One region of the Priestia sp. YIM B13491 genome, then DNA from elsewhere that is predicted to be linked to it. Evidence: a T-box and tRNA genes for the amino acid it is inferred to sense, from the RefSeq annotation. Region 1 holds a T-box; the other holds one or more tRNA genes.

Evidence for each region. The T-box of region 1 lies ahead of ileS (isoleucine--tRNA ligase). A T-box ahead of a tRNA ligase gene usually reads a tRNA of that ligase, here a tRNA-Ile.
Region 2: it has a tRNA-Ile gene. The T-box ahead of ileS (isoleucine--tRNA ligase) is inferred to sense a tRNA for this amino acid. The anticodon was not compared.

Annotation. Positions count from the first base shown of each region.
Region 1 covers NZ_JBHZOR010000006.1:236,621-243,301, forward strand. Annotated here, with positions in the region: gene ACFX4E_RS21640 (hypothetical protein) at 1-169, opposite strand, end outside; gene ACFX4E_RS21645 (Type 1 glutamine amidotransferase-like domain-containing protein) at 254-961, opposite strand; gene ACFX4E_RS21650 (immunoglobulin-like domain-containing protein) at 1,069-1,572, shown strand; gene ileS (isoleucine--tRNA ligase) at 1,826-4,924, opposite strand; T-box leader at 4,977-5,218, opposite strand; gene ACFX4E_RS21660 (FAD-binding oxidoreductase) at 5,437-6,681, opposite strand, start outside.
Region 2 covers NZ_JBHZOR010000001.1:375,332-382,012, forward strand. Annotated here, with positions in the region: gene ACFX4E_RS01885 (MFS transporter) at 1-883, shown strand, start outside; gene ACFX4E_RS01890 (DUF1189 domain-containing protein) at 1,031-1,822, opposite strand; gene ACFX4E_RS01895 (hypothetical protein) at 1,937-2,131, shown strand; gene ACFX4E_RS01900 (DUF456 domain-containing protein) at 2,158-2,643, shown strand; tRNA gene ACFX4E_RS01905 (tRNA-Asn) at 2,706-2,780, shown strand; tRNA gene ACFX4E_RS01910 (tRNA-Met) at 2,782-2,855, shown strand; tRNA gene ACFX4E_RS01915 (tRNA-Asn) at 2,896-2,970, shown strand; tRNA gene ACFX4E_RS01920 (tRNA-Ile) at 2,974-3,050, shown strand; tRNA gene ACFX4E_RS01925 (tRNA-Ser) at 3,062-3,154, shown strand; gene sodA (superoxide dismutase SodA) at 3,352-3,960, shown strand; gene ACFX4E_RS01935 (MFS transporter) at 4,090-5,367, shown strand; gene ACFX4E_RS01940 (peptidoglycan D,D-transpeptidase FtsI family protein) at 5,529-6,681, shown strand, end outside.

The DNA of each region.
Region 1 (6,681 bases):
TCCGGTCTACGGTAAAATACAACAACACAAGAGGAAGAACGAGCGAAGCAAGCACCACCCAAAACTGCCAGTTTCCAAAATCCGAATACTGATGCCAATACGACGATAATAACTTCTGCAGCTTATCGCTTTGTTCATGTATGTTTCCCCAGTATCGTTCATAACTCACTGAAGTAACCTCCTATATAGAGTCTCTGCTTATATATGTACGAATAAGCTCCATTTTATACAGAGAAACATGGGACGCGGCCATTTATTGCTTGTCATCACCCAAATAGGTCACCGGAAGCTCGCGTTCAACTACTTCTTCCTCTTTTCGATCAACAGCATATGCTTTTGCTGTTGGTCTTGAGCTAACTGATGCGGATAGCTTCTCATCTTTAAAATGCAGCGCGACTCCATCATCTACAGCATAGCCTTCTTTCATTTCTCCGCTTGCAATTAACTCGTGATACGAAGGTCTTCGATTGCTTTCTCCGTCATAGTGAGGACAGTTGCTTCCCGTTAAAAACCCTAAACAATCTAGTTTAGACAGTTTGTTGTTCATTGAATCAGTGACGCCTTCTTCAAACCAGCAAAGTGAACCTGCGCTTATTCCTGCTAAGATCACTCCTTTTTCATAAGCCTTTTTTAAAATCGTATCCAGTCCCCACTCTTTCCATAAAGAAAGCATATTCCTTGTATTACCGCCGCCTACATACAAAATATCCTGCTGTAGCACATATGCTTTTAAATTTATAAAATTTTGAGAAAACAGCGATAAATGAGACGGTGTGCATACCAACTTCTCAAACGCTTCATAAAACCTTTCTATATAGTTATCCGCATCTCCGCTTGCTGTAGGGATAAAGCAGATTTTCGGCACATCTGTATGAGCTTGTGAAAGTATGTATTGATCCAGCAGCAGGTTATCAGGCTCCATTGAAAAGCCTCCGCCGCCCATGGCTATAATTTGTCTCATTTCAATTCTCCCTTCAAAAAAGTGATATAGAAAATGTAAATTCATACTATTTCAAACAAGAAGTTTTCCGTATAATGGAAGAGTGAAAAAAAGGTGGTGCAAAGCTTTTGAAAATAGTACGAACACTTTTATTAATACTGGGCATTTTTATTATCTTATTTTGTATCTTTGGCTATATCGATTATAACGGTCAAAAAATGGATTTAGGAGCTAAACAAGAAAAAAACATCCCATCTTCCATTAACACTGATGGAGGAACTATTACGCTATCTGCTGTCAGTAAAAAATACGATAAAACGCAGTTTGGCTTTTTTGTTATTCAAAACAATTCGACGCATACCTTAACGATTCCTTATGAAAATACGGCGGATCACTTAAAAGACGGAAAGTGGTACGAAGTTGTGCTAAACGGATTAGAGTTTCCTGATAAAACTGTCACGCTGAAGCCAGGAAAATCACTCAAATTAGATATCGCAACTCCTAACTACAAAGTAGGAAAATATCGTTTTGTGCAGCACTTTAAAGATGAAAACGGAAAAGAGTATGTGTTAGCGGCTCCTTTTGAAATTGTCTGGCCGAGTCTTAAGAATGTTCTCGGGCAGTTTGATTAAAGGTAAAAAGAGAGATTTAGAAATACCGAAATTCATCTCACCTAAAGACGAACAAATCGGGTGAATGATTAGTATGAATTGCTTGTTACCCCGCTGTTGATTCCTGTGCAAGACTTCGCTTTCCGCAGGAGTCTTCGTCTTGCCCTCCAATCCACAGCTAGAAGCAGCTACGTTCACTATAAAAACAGAAAAAACGAACGGTTAATCGATAAACCGTTCGTACATTACTTCAACTTATCTTTGCCTCTCTTTATTAGCTCTGATTTAAAACGCGAAGCGTAACTTGCTTTGTTCCGACTTTTACCGTCTCTCCGTTTTCGATAGCTTCTTTCACACTGAGACTGTGCAGCAGAAGATTTTCTTGAAGCAATGTTTCAAACTTCGCGACGGCTTTCCGTACTTCTTCGTCTCCGCTAAGCTCCAAATTGATACGTAAATTCACGGGTAAATCCAGCTTTTTACGATAGTCTTGAACCGCTCGAATTACTTCACGAGCGACTCCTTCCTGCACGAGTTCTTCAGTTAACGCCGTATCTAATACCGCAGTATACGTGCCGTTTGATGCCACTGCAAAACCTTCTTTTGGCACTTTTTCAACAAGTACGTCTGCCGTTTCAAGCGTTAGGTTTTCTCCTGAAGCAAGCGTAACACTCAGCTTGCCTCGTTCAACAAACTCTTTTCCTTGCTCTTCTAAAAGGTTCTTTAACGCTTGGTTGACCTCATTCACTTGTTTTCCAAACTTCGGTCCAGCCTGTTTAAAATCCAGTTTTAATACGTATGAAACAAGTTTGTCGTCGTCTTGCTCCACGTTAAAGTTCTTTACATTAAGCTCATCTTTGATGACATCACGATATGCTTTCCACTCTACATCTTCTTCCGTTACCACAAGCGAAAGACTTTGCAGAGGCTGCTTTACTTTTAACGAATGCGTATTTCGGATGCTTCGGCCTAGTTCCACTACTTGAAGCACCGCTGCCATTTCTTTTTCCAGCTTTTCGTTCACTTTCGTTTGATTACAAACAGGATAGTCTGCTAAATGAACGCTTTTCCCTGTTAGATTTTCATGAATATCATCCGCAACAAACGGCGTAAACGGTGCTAATAGCTGACTTAACGTCACTAGTACTTCATGAAGCGTATCGTAAGCCGCTGCTTTTTCTCCGTCCATTCCTTCTGACCAAAAACGATCGCGGGAACGTCGCACATACCAGTTGCTTAGCTCTTCAATGAATACCGCGATTTCACGAGCCGCGCTTGTAAATCCGTAATCTTCAAGATGTGCTGTTGCTCGCTTGACCGTGCTGTGTAAACGCGAAAGAATCCACTCATCCAATTTTGTTTTTTTCAATTCATACGTTTGCTCAGGGTCATAGCCGTCAAGCTTGGCGTACAACACGTAAAAGCCGTACACGTTCACAAGCGTATCAATAACTTTTGATTTCGCTTCTTGCACAACGCGCTCTGAAAATTTCTTCGGATTCCAAGGTGCACTGTCTGCTAAAAGCGCCCATCTAAGTGCATCGGCACCAAATGTATGAATAAGATCCACCGGGTCCAGCGCATTTCCTTTACTTTTAGACATCTTTTGACCGTTTTCATCTAAGACGTGCCCAAGAGACAAAACGCGCTTATAAGGTGCTTTTCCTGTAAACAGCATTGAAACTGCCATCAAGCTGTAAAACCAGCCGCGCGTTTGATCAATTCCTTCTGCGATTACGTCTGCCGGGAACTGCTTTTGAAACAGCTCGCTGTTTTCGAACGGATAGTGATACTGCGCAAACGGCATCGAGCCACTGTCAAACCAAACGTCAATCACTTCCGGCGTTCGCTTCATTTCTCCGCTGCAGACCGGACACGTTAGCTGTACATCATCTACATACGGCTTATGAAGTTCAATGCTGTCAACCACGGAATGAGACGCATGTTCCTGAAGCTCTTTGATGCTTTTCGGGGCTACTTGATGCTGACATTCACCGCATTCCCATACGTTCAGCGGCGTTCCCCAGTAGCGCTTTCTGCTGATGTTCCAGTCCACCATATTTTCTAAAAAGTTGCCAAAGCGACCGTGCTTGATATGATCCGGGTACCACGTCACGCTTTCATTGTTTTTCAAAAACTGTTCCTTTAACGCCGTCGTTTGGATAAACCAGCTTTCATTTGCGTAATAAAGAAGCGGCGAGTCGCATCGCCAGCAAAACGGATAGCTGTGCTCATGCTTTTCTTTATGATACAGCACGCCTTCATTTGCTAAATAACGAACGATATCAACGTCGCAGTCTTTCACGAAACGTCCTTGAAAAGGCGGCACTTCAGACGTGTACTGTCCTTTTTCATCCACTACGTTCACAAATGAAAAGCCGTTTTCTTTTACAACTCTGTAATCATCTTCGCCGTATGCAGGTGCTAAATGAACAACTCCTGTTCCGCTTTGATCCGTTACGTAATCAGCCGTTACGACTTCGTGCCCTTTTTCCACTTTCACAAAATTAAACGGCGGCTCATACGATATCCCTTTTAACTCATTTCCTTTATGTTGAGATAAAACCGTATACTCTCCTTTTAACACTTTGTCTGCGAGTGCTTCTGCCACTATATACACGCTATCGCCTTGCTCGGCGCGAACGTAGTTCATCTCTTCATGCACCGCAAGCGCCACGTTTGACGGAAGCGTCCAAGGCGTTGTCGTCCAGCCTAAAAAATACTCATTATTGCGGTTTTTCACTTTAAATTTCACCGTTACCGTTAAATCTTTTACATCTTTATACCCTTGCGCTACTTCATGCGAACTTAATGATGTTTGACAGCTCGGGCAGTAAGGTGATACGCGGTGGCCTTTATAAAGAAGTCCTTTATCATGAATCGTGCCAAGCACGTTCCATACGCTTTCAATGTATGAATTCTCCAAGGTGATGTAAGGGTCTTCCATATCAACCCAATAGCCAAGCTGCTCCGTGAACGTGCGCCACTGCTTTTCATACACAAACACACTTTCCTTACACTTGTTGATAAAAGCTTCTACGCCGTATTTTTCAATATCATGCTTCCCTGAAATTCCGAGCTGCTTTTCGACACCGAGCTCTACCGGCAGTCCGTGCGTATCCCAGCCTGCTTTTCGGATCACTTGATGCCCTGTCATCGTCTTATAACGAGCCACCACATCTTTAATCGTCCGGCCTAGCGCGTGCCCCACGTGAGGCAAACCGTTTGCTGTAGGAGGCCCTTCATAAAATACAAATGACGGATGCCCTTCCCTGCTTTGAATCGACTGCTGAAACACATTTCCTTTTTGCCACTGCTGCTGGATACGCTGTTCGCGCTCTTGCGAAGACTCCCTTACATTCACTTCTTTCATGTGATACCACTCCTTTTAAAGTTAAAAGCACACAAAGAAACCCGTCCCTATGACTAGGGACGGGTTTTAACCGCGGTACCACCCTGGCTTCTATTGATCCGTTCATCAATAGCACTCAGCAACGTACAATCATACGCGTTCTTTTTAACGGTAGACTACCGTTCAAACTTACTTACAGTTCAGTTTGACTTCTCAGAGAGGATATTCCCCTGCAGCTTGAACACCGGCTTTCAGCTATCACCAGCTCTCTGTGGAACAAACTTGCAGGGTACTGATTCTCTTCAACGAATTTGTGTGCTTTTATTAGTAGCTATTGTATGCGGTTTGGAAGGGAATGTCAATGTTTATGAAATTTATATATGTTTTTTCTTATAATGCAGTCGCCTATTGATAAAATAACTGCTTACCACTGTTTGCTGCCTTTTTCACGCTCTTAGAAAAAGGCAATGTACACAAAAAACCACCTCATTTAAGGTGGGTATTATTTGCCTCTACGACTTGAAAGATGATCTTTAAAACCAGTTAACAAATGGCGGGATGCTTTGAGGGAAATGAAATAGATTGCACGGATCATATGCTCGTTTCACTTCTCGAAGCTTTTTAAGATTCTCTCCATAATAAGCCGTTGGCCAATCTCTGATGAACCGGTCCGGCCAGTTCACATAATCTCCAGTTGTATATCTCGATAAAGCATTTCTTAATTCTTCAATCCATCGAATGTTTGCTCTCTCTTCTGAAGGATGACTCCATGTAGCAAGGTACTCCTGTGCGATAACAGCATCTCTATAATAGAAGGCCGTTTCATTAGAGGCAACTTCCTCCACTGCTCCCCCAAGAGACTGGTGCCAGATACTAGATTTTTCATTCGGAGCATTTTCTAAAAAATGCTTCATTGTTAAGATGGCCTCTTTTGGAAAAGGTTTATTAAGAAAAGAACCTGACCTTTTTCGAGGGGCGGGTTGGTTTCCACTCGGATCGTCAAAAAATTGTACAGCTTCAATATATGAAACTTCCTTTATTACTACTTTTTTAGGACACCCAACATCTATTAAAGGCTGCAGAAGTTCCTTTAACTTGAATGATGAACCAACGAATTCACCTTGAGCAATAATCTGATTCGCTTCTTTCGATTTTAACTCAATCTCCGAAGTTAAGCGCTTATCGGTATTTGTGGCCCAGTGCTGCCATGCATCAAAAGCAGCTTCGAAATCTTCCCATTCCCATGTAATGGAAAAGATTGACACCTTTGAAATAGGCTGCACCTTGAATGTAAGAGACGTAACAATACCAAAGTTTCCACCCCCGCCTCCGCAACAAGCCCAAAAGAGATCACTGTTGTGATTTTTATTTGCCTTAATGAGTTCAACTTCTCTCTGTTCATTTACTATGGCCATTTCAACTTCAACCAAATTATCACAGGTAAGCCCAAACAGCCTTGATAACATCCCAATTCCTCCGCCAAGCACAAGGCCTACAAGACCAACACTGCTTTCCGTTCCTGCAGGGATAGTCGTTCCCTTTTTCCATAATTCATTATATACTTTCCCTAGATTAGCTCCTGCTTCTATTTTCGCTGTCATGCTTTTACTGTCGAACTTGATTCTATCCATTTCACTGCCATCAATCACTAATCCACCGTTTACTAATGAAAAATTTTCATAGCTATGCCTACCGCTTCTTATTCGAAATGGGACATGATTTTCCTTTACCCACTTCAATGCATTTACTACATCGTTTGTATTCTGACAAAATACAAT
Region 2 (6,681 bases), on a different contig from region 1:
TGGAGCTGCAGGTACTACAACGTTGGCAATGGCATTAACTGGAGATGTATTTACAGGGGAAAAAAGAGCAAAAGTCCTCGGGATTTTAGAAGTGTATAATGGAGTTGGAAAAGTGGTTGCGCCGATAATTGGAGCATCGGCAGCACTCGTCGTATGGTATGCCGCATTTTTTGTCTATCCTTTAGCTGCAGGTGCTGCTTTAGTAGGTATAGTGATGTATGTGAGAGAAGGGAAAACAGGCTCGGATTTAGTATCTGTTCAAGAATATTTAAAGAGAGCCATTGGGATTGTCTATGATAAAAGAAAATCGCTTTTTCCTTTATTCTTTGTGGGGGGATTGGGGTTATTTTTATTATTTGGCATTTTATATTACTTATCTTTTCTAATAGAGGAAACGTATCATATAGACGGTTTTTTTAAAGGAACCGCTTTTTTATTTCCTCTTGGTGCGATGACGCTCGTTTCTTATTGGACGGGTCAACGCATCAAAACAGATGTAGAGCTCATGAAAAAATTAATGATAGTAGGGATAACTCTTTTATTCCTGATGTTTGGAGTATTAACGATTATTTATACGCTTCCTGTGCTGATGTTTTGTTTGACAGTCGCCTTTGGCGGCTTAGGATTTGTTCTTCCGTGTATTAATATGATGATTACTTCAGCGGCTTCAGACGAAGAAAGAGGGTTTATTGTATCCATTTATGGAACGGTGAGATTTTTAGGAGTAGCGTTGGGACCTGTTGTTTTTGAAGTGTGGATGCATACTGAAAGGCTGATGTTTGTTTATAGCTTTATTCTGCTCACAGCAGGAGGTTTGTGGGTTTTGTATCAGTTGAAAATTCTTCCTTGTGCAATGGGAAGAAGAAAAGTTGTACCGAAATAAAGAGGCTGAGACTTAACTACATCACTCCAATCACCAGCTAGAAGCAGCCGCATACATGAAATCTGCGTTCACCATATCAATAAAAAAATCCAAAAGAGGTGGATTCTCTATCAAGAATCTAGATTCCTCGTTTGGATTTTCCTTCAACTAAGATACGTTTGTCCCAGCATCTTTATTAGGTTTTACTTTTTTTCTTATAGGAACCCTTGTGACGAGCAACAAGTAAATGAAGAATGTTCCTATCCAGTAAAGAGAGCTATGTAGTGCTAGAGACAAAGAAAAAGCTTCAAAAAGCGTATACAGCAGCGTGAAGGCTACTGTACTATAAGCGCTCAGTGCCCATAGCTGCTTGAAAGGAAGCTGCTTTTTAGTAATGAGTCCAATCAGTTTTCCAAGATAAGCAAGGCAGGTAATAGAAAGGAAGTTTAGTCCAGATGTTAATACGTACAGTAAAAGCATAGCGATAGGGACAAGTATGTATAAAGAAAATTTTTGTTCGTGCAGCAAGTTTAGCAGTTCATTTTTATCTTTATGATGCCAGTTTAGCAACTCATATGAATACGTTTGTGTTTGTGAATTAGTCGTAATGTAAATTCCATCCTTTAAAAAACCAATGGCATGAGCAGGGGAATGAAACCGTTCAATAGACTGTGAGGGGTTTAAGATAAAAGCGGTACCATTTACTTTTTTTGTGAAAGGTTGACTTGACGTAAGCTGTGAGTTTGAAATAGAAAAAGAAGAGACAGATTTTGGAAGATCTGTAGTAGCGATATGATAGCCATTTACAATCGTCAAAGTCATAAAGAAAAATGTAGGCAGCAAAGAAATAAATGTTAAAAACAGCACAAAGCCAATTGTTTTATTCGTATGCTCAAAGCGAAGCGACCTTATTTTTTTGAAGGAAGTAAAACTCCATGCCATCTTTTTCAGCATGCTCATTGTAAAGCCTCCTCTTATTGAAGATTCTGGTTATATCTTATTTTATAGCGAAAATTTAAGGTTTACAATAGATTTTAGAAACCGTTACTAATTACAATGATGCGGTGGAGCGTTTTGTCACAAGCACATCTTATGCGTATATGTACAGGTTTCCCTGTCATTGTTTTTGGGGGATATTACGGGCAGCTTGAGGACCGTGCTGTTAATATTGCAGAGGTACACTCAAAAATCGTATTCGAAAGTAAAATAAAGGAAGGACTCGTCGTGCAAGGTCTTTCTTTATGGGAGTGGTTATTGTATGATAAATAGTAATAATAAAAAGGATAGGTGCGGGCATGGCTATTTTATGTTGGGCATTAATTATCATTAGCTTTGTTGTATCGTTTGTTGGGTTGGTTTATCCCATCATCCCAAGCGTGCTATTTGTAGCTCTGGGATTTGTTATATACGGTTTATTTTATGATTTTAGCTCCTATAGCTGGTTATTTTGGGTGATACAAGGATTGTTAGTTGTCGCACTTTTTTTAGCAGACTATATAGCTAATATTATTGGTGTGAAAAAATTCGGAGGCACTAAAGCAGGTGTTTGGGGAAGTACAGTTGGGCTGCTTGTGGGTCCGTTTGTCATTCCGGGATTTGGAATTATTTTAGGGCCGTTTATCGGAGCGATTGTAGGAGAACTGATTGTTCATCGGACCACAATTAGCAACGCAGTAAAAATTGGAGTAGGTTCGGTTATTGGCTTTTTTAGTGGCGCTATTTCAAAAGGATTTATTCAACTGCTGATGATTGCCTATTTTTTATACGCTGTTTTAAAATAATATATTGACTTTAGGCTAGAAACATGTTAAATTTTTAATGTCGCTAGTAAATGTTATATTGTTCCACAGTAGCTCAGTGGTAGAGCTATCGGCTGTTAACCGATCGGTCGTAGGTTCGAGTCCTACCTGTGGAGCCATGGCGGTGTAGCTCAGCTGGCTAGAGCGTACGGTTCATACCCGTGAGGTCGGGGGTTCGATCCCCTCCGCCGCTATTTTCCAATTTGCGTTTGTGACATACATAATTCATATTGTTCCACAGTAGCTCAGTGGTAGAGCTATCGGCTGTTAACCGATCGGTCGTAGGTTCGAGTCCTACCTGTGGAGCCATGTGGACCCTTAGCTCAGCTGGTTAGAGCAGACGGCTCATAACCGTCCGGTCGCAGGTTCGAGTCCTGCAGGGTCCACCATTTATAGGGTTGGAGGAATACCCAAGTCCGGCTGAAGGGATCGGTCTTGAAAACCGACAGGGGTGTTAAAGCCCGCGGGGGTTCGAATCCCTCTTCCTCCGCCATACTATTGTCTATTCAAAGCTTCTTTTGAGAAAAAGAAGCTTTTTTTATGTTTAAAAGAATAGCGAATGGGAATTAGGTAAATATAAATCATGGATTAGGAACTTTTTATTTGAAACAGTAGGGTAAATTTGCTAATCTAAACGTATATGGTGCTTTTGCGCCAAAATGCTTACATATTTTGAAGGAGGAATTATTCATGGCTTACAAATTACCAGAACTACCTTATGCATACGATGCACTGGAACCACATATCGACAAAGAAACAATGAATATTCACCACACAAAACATCACAACACATATGTTACAAATCTAAACGCTGCTGTTGAAGGCAAAGCGGATTTAGAAAGCAAAAGTATTGAAGAGTTAATTTCAAACTTAGATGCTGTTCCTGAAGATATCCGTACAGCAGTACGCAATAACGGTGGCGGTCATGCGAACCACTCATTATTTTGGACAATCCTTTGCCCTAACGGCGGCGGTGCTCCAACTGGTGAATTAGCAGACGCTATCGCTAGCAAATTCGGCAGCTTTGATCAATTCAAAGAAGAATTTGCAAATGCAGCTAAAACTCGCTTCGGTTCTGGCTGGGCTTGGTTAGTTGTAAACAACGGCGAATTAGAAGTAACAAGCACACCAAACCAAGATAGCCCATTAATGGAAGGCAAAACGCCAATTCTTGGTCTAGACGTTTGGGAGCACGCTTACTACCTAAATTACCAAAACCGCCGTCCAGATTACATTTCAGCATTCTTTAATGTTGTAAAATGGGACGAAGTTGCTAAACGTTACGACGCTGCAAAATAAGCTGAAGACGTATTTAAGAGCCAGTAAAGTAATTATTACCTTTACTGGCTTTTTTGTTTTCCAATTCTTTTACATATCTCCTTTTCTTTTTCACACACTAGGTGTAGAAGAGAAAAGGAGTTTTTTGATATGCCTTTATTAAAAAAAGTAGTTGGAGATGTAGAAGTTAGTAAAGATTTACTTTTGCTTTTAATTATAGGCGGTCTTTATGCCTTGGCTATTTCAATTTCCAATTCGTTTGTTAACATTTATCTGTGGAAACAATCAGGCGAATTTTCGGATCTCGCTATTTATAATTTAGCGGTAGTGGTGCTTCAGCCGCTTACGTTTATTTTAGCAGGTAAATGGGCCAAACGAATTGACCGGGTTGTGGTTTTAAGATTAGGTGTATCTTTTTTAGCTGTTTTTTATATCGCTGTATTAATCAGTGGAGCTAACGCAGCCCAGTATTTAGTATTGCTTGGTGGACTGCTGGGTATAGGATACGGCTTTTATTGGCTAGCTTTTAATGTGCTAACTTTTGAAATTACAGAACCTGATACAAGAGACTTTTTTAACGGATTTTTAGGGATCTTAAACTCTTTTGCAGGGATGATTGGTCCTTTAGGAGCGGGCTTTGTTATTTCCGCTTTGTATGAATCACTTGGGTATAAAATTGTGTTTGGTGTATCGCTGCTATTGTTTATCGGTGCCGTTGTGCTTAGTTTTTTTATTACAAGACGCGCAGCGGAAGGAGTATACAAATTTAAAGAAGTATGGGCTGAACGAAAAGTCAATAAAGACTGGAATCGAATATTGCAGGCTCATTTCTTTCAAGGGTTGCGTGAAGGTACGTTCATTTTTGTTGTATCCGTCATGGTATTTATTACGACGGGAAGTGAACTAGCTTTAGGAACATATGGACTGGTGAATTCAGCAGTTGCGTTTGTAGGATACTATGTTGCCTCAAGGTTTATTAAGCAAAAAAATCGCCTTCGATTTATCTTCACAGGGGGCCTCCTTCTCTATGGAGCAGTCTTTTTGCTTATCTTTAACTTATCGTATCCAAAGTTAATTATATATGCTGTTTGTATTGCCATTGCTTATCCTATTTTGTTGGTTCCATTCATTTCTCTAACGTACGATGTGATTGGGCGAGCAAAAGACGTTGTTTCAAAAAGAATTGAATACATTGTTGTCAGAGAAGTATTTCTGAATATTGGACGCGTCGCTTCCATATCTTTATTTTTAATAGCTGTACTATTTTTTGATGAAGCAAAAAGTATTCCCATTTTATTAGCTATTGTTGGAGCAGGGCATACGATCATTTATTTTTGTGTGAGACATATCTCACAGCCTCTGCACAAAAAAGAAACGACTGTTACTCCTCCGGTATTAAATGAAGGAGACGGAGAGTCTCCAGCTTAGAGTATTGTGAGCTCCTTCATTTGTACTATGGAAAATGCTTCGCTTTTCTTTTAGAATAAATACGTTGTGTAAATAGGCACCTGCCAGGTGTCTATTTATTTGCTAAATAGCTGATTTTATGGTGTTATGGTATATATGTTTTATAAAGTGTAGGTGTTGGTATGAAAAAGAAAAAAAGAAGAAAAAGTCACGTGCCTTTTCGTGTGAACTTACTTTTCTTGACCGTATTTGCCCTATTTTCCGTATTAATTTTGCGGTTGGGACTTGTTCAAATTGTATACGGTGAGAATTACGAACGAGAAGTCGAAAAAACACAGGACGTTACGGTCAGTACGCCTGTTCCTCGAGGGAAAATGTACGATCGTTATAACCGCGTAATTGTAGATAATACCTCTTTAAATACAATTACATATACTCGTTTTCAAGGAAATACAGCTGAAGAAAGGCTGCGCATCGCTAAAAAGTTAGCCACTATGATCGATGTTCCTTACACCACAAATGTGATTGATATTCCGGAAAATAAAAAGAATAAAGATGCTAAAAATGTGGTAAAAATTACAGAACGCGATATGAAGGATTATTGGATTATGCTTCACCCTAAAGAAGCGGAACAGAAAATTACGCAAGCTGATCGCAAAAAAGTTCAAGATGGTGAAATGACTGATGACGAACTGTATCAACGTCAGTTAGACCGCATCTCTAAAAAAGATTTAGAAAGTCTAAAGAGTGATTTAGAAGTTCTCGCTATTAAGCGCCAAATGGAGGCAGGTTACTCTAACACCCCGCAAATTGTTAAGAGCGGTGTGACAAATGAAGAGTATGCCGTTGTAAGTGAGCACTTAGATGAACTTCCAGGTGTTGATACAACAACGTATTGGGATCGCTCATACCCAGAAAACAGTACTCTTCGCACTTTGCTTGGAAATGTATCATCTGCCAACGAAGGACTGCCTAAAGATAAAGTACAGTATTACTTGTCAAGAGGCTATAGCCGAAATGACCAAGTTGGGACGAGCTATTTAGAGAAGCAATACGAAGCTCAGCTCAGCGGTCAAAAAGAAAAAGTCCAATATGTAACAGATAAAAAAGGAAATCTCCTTGATACAATTCAAGTGTCTAAAGGTGAACGCGGCAGTGATTTGGTTTTAACTATTGATATGGAGCTTCAAAAAGCGGTAGAAAAACAAATTACCGACCAGCTTTTAGCCAAAAAGCAAATGAAAGGAACGCAATTTTTAGACCGTGCTTTTGTTATTATGATGGATCCTCACACAGGAGAAATTTTAACAATGGCAGGTAAAAAATACACCATTG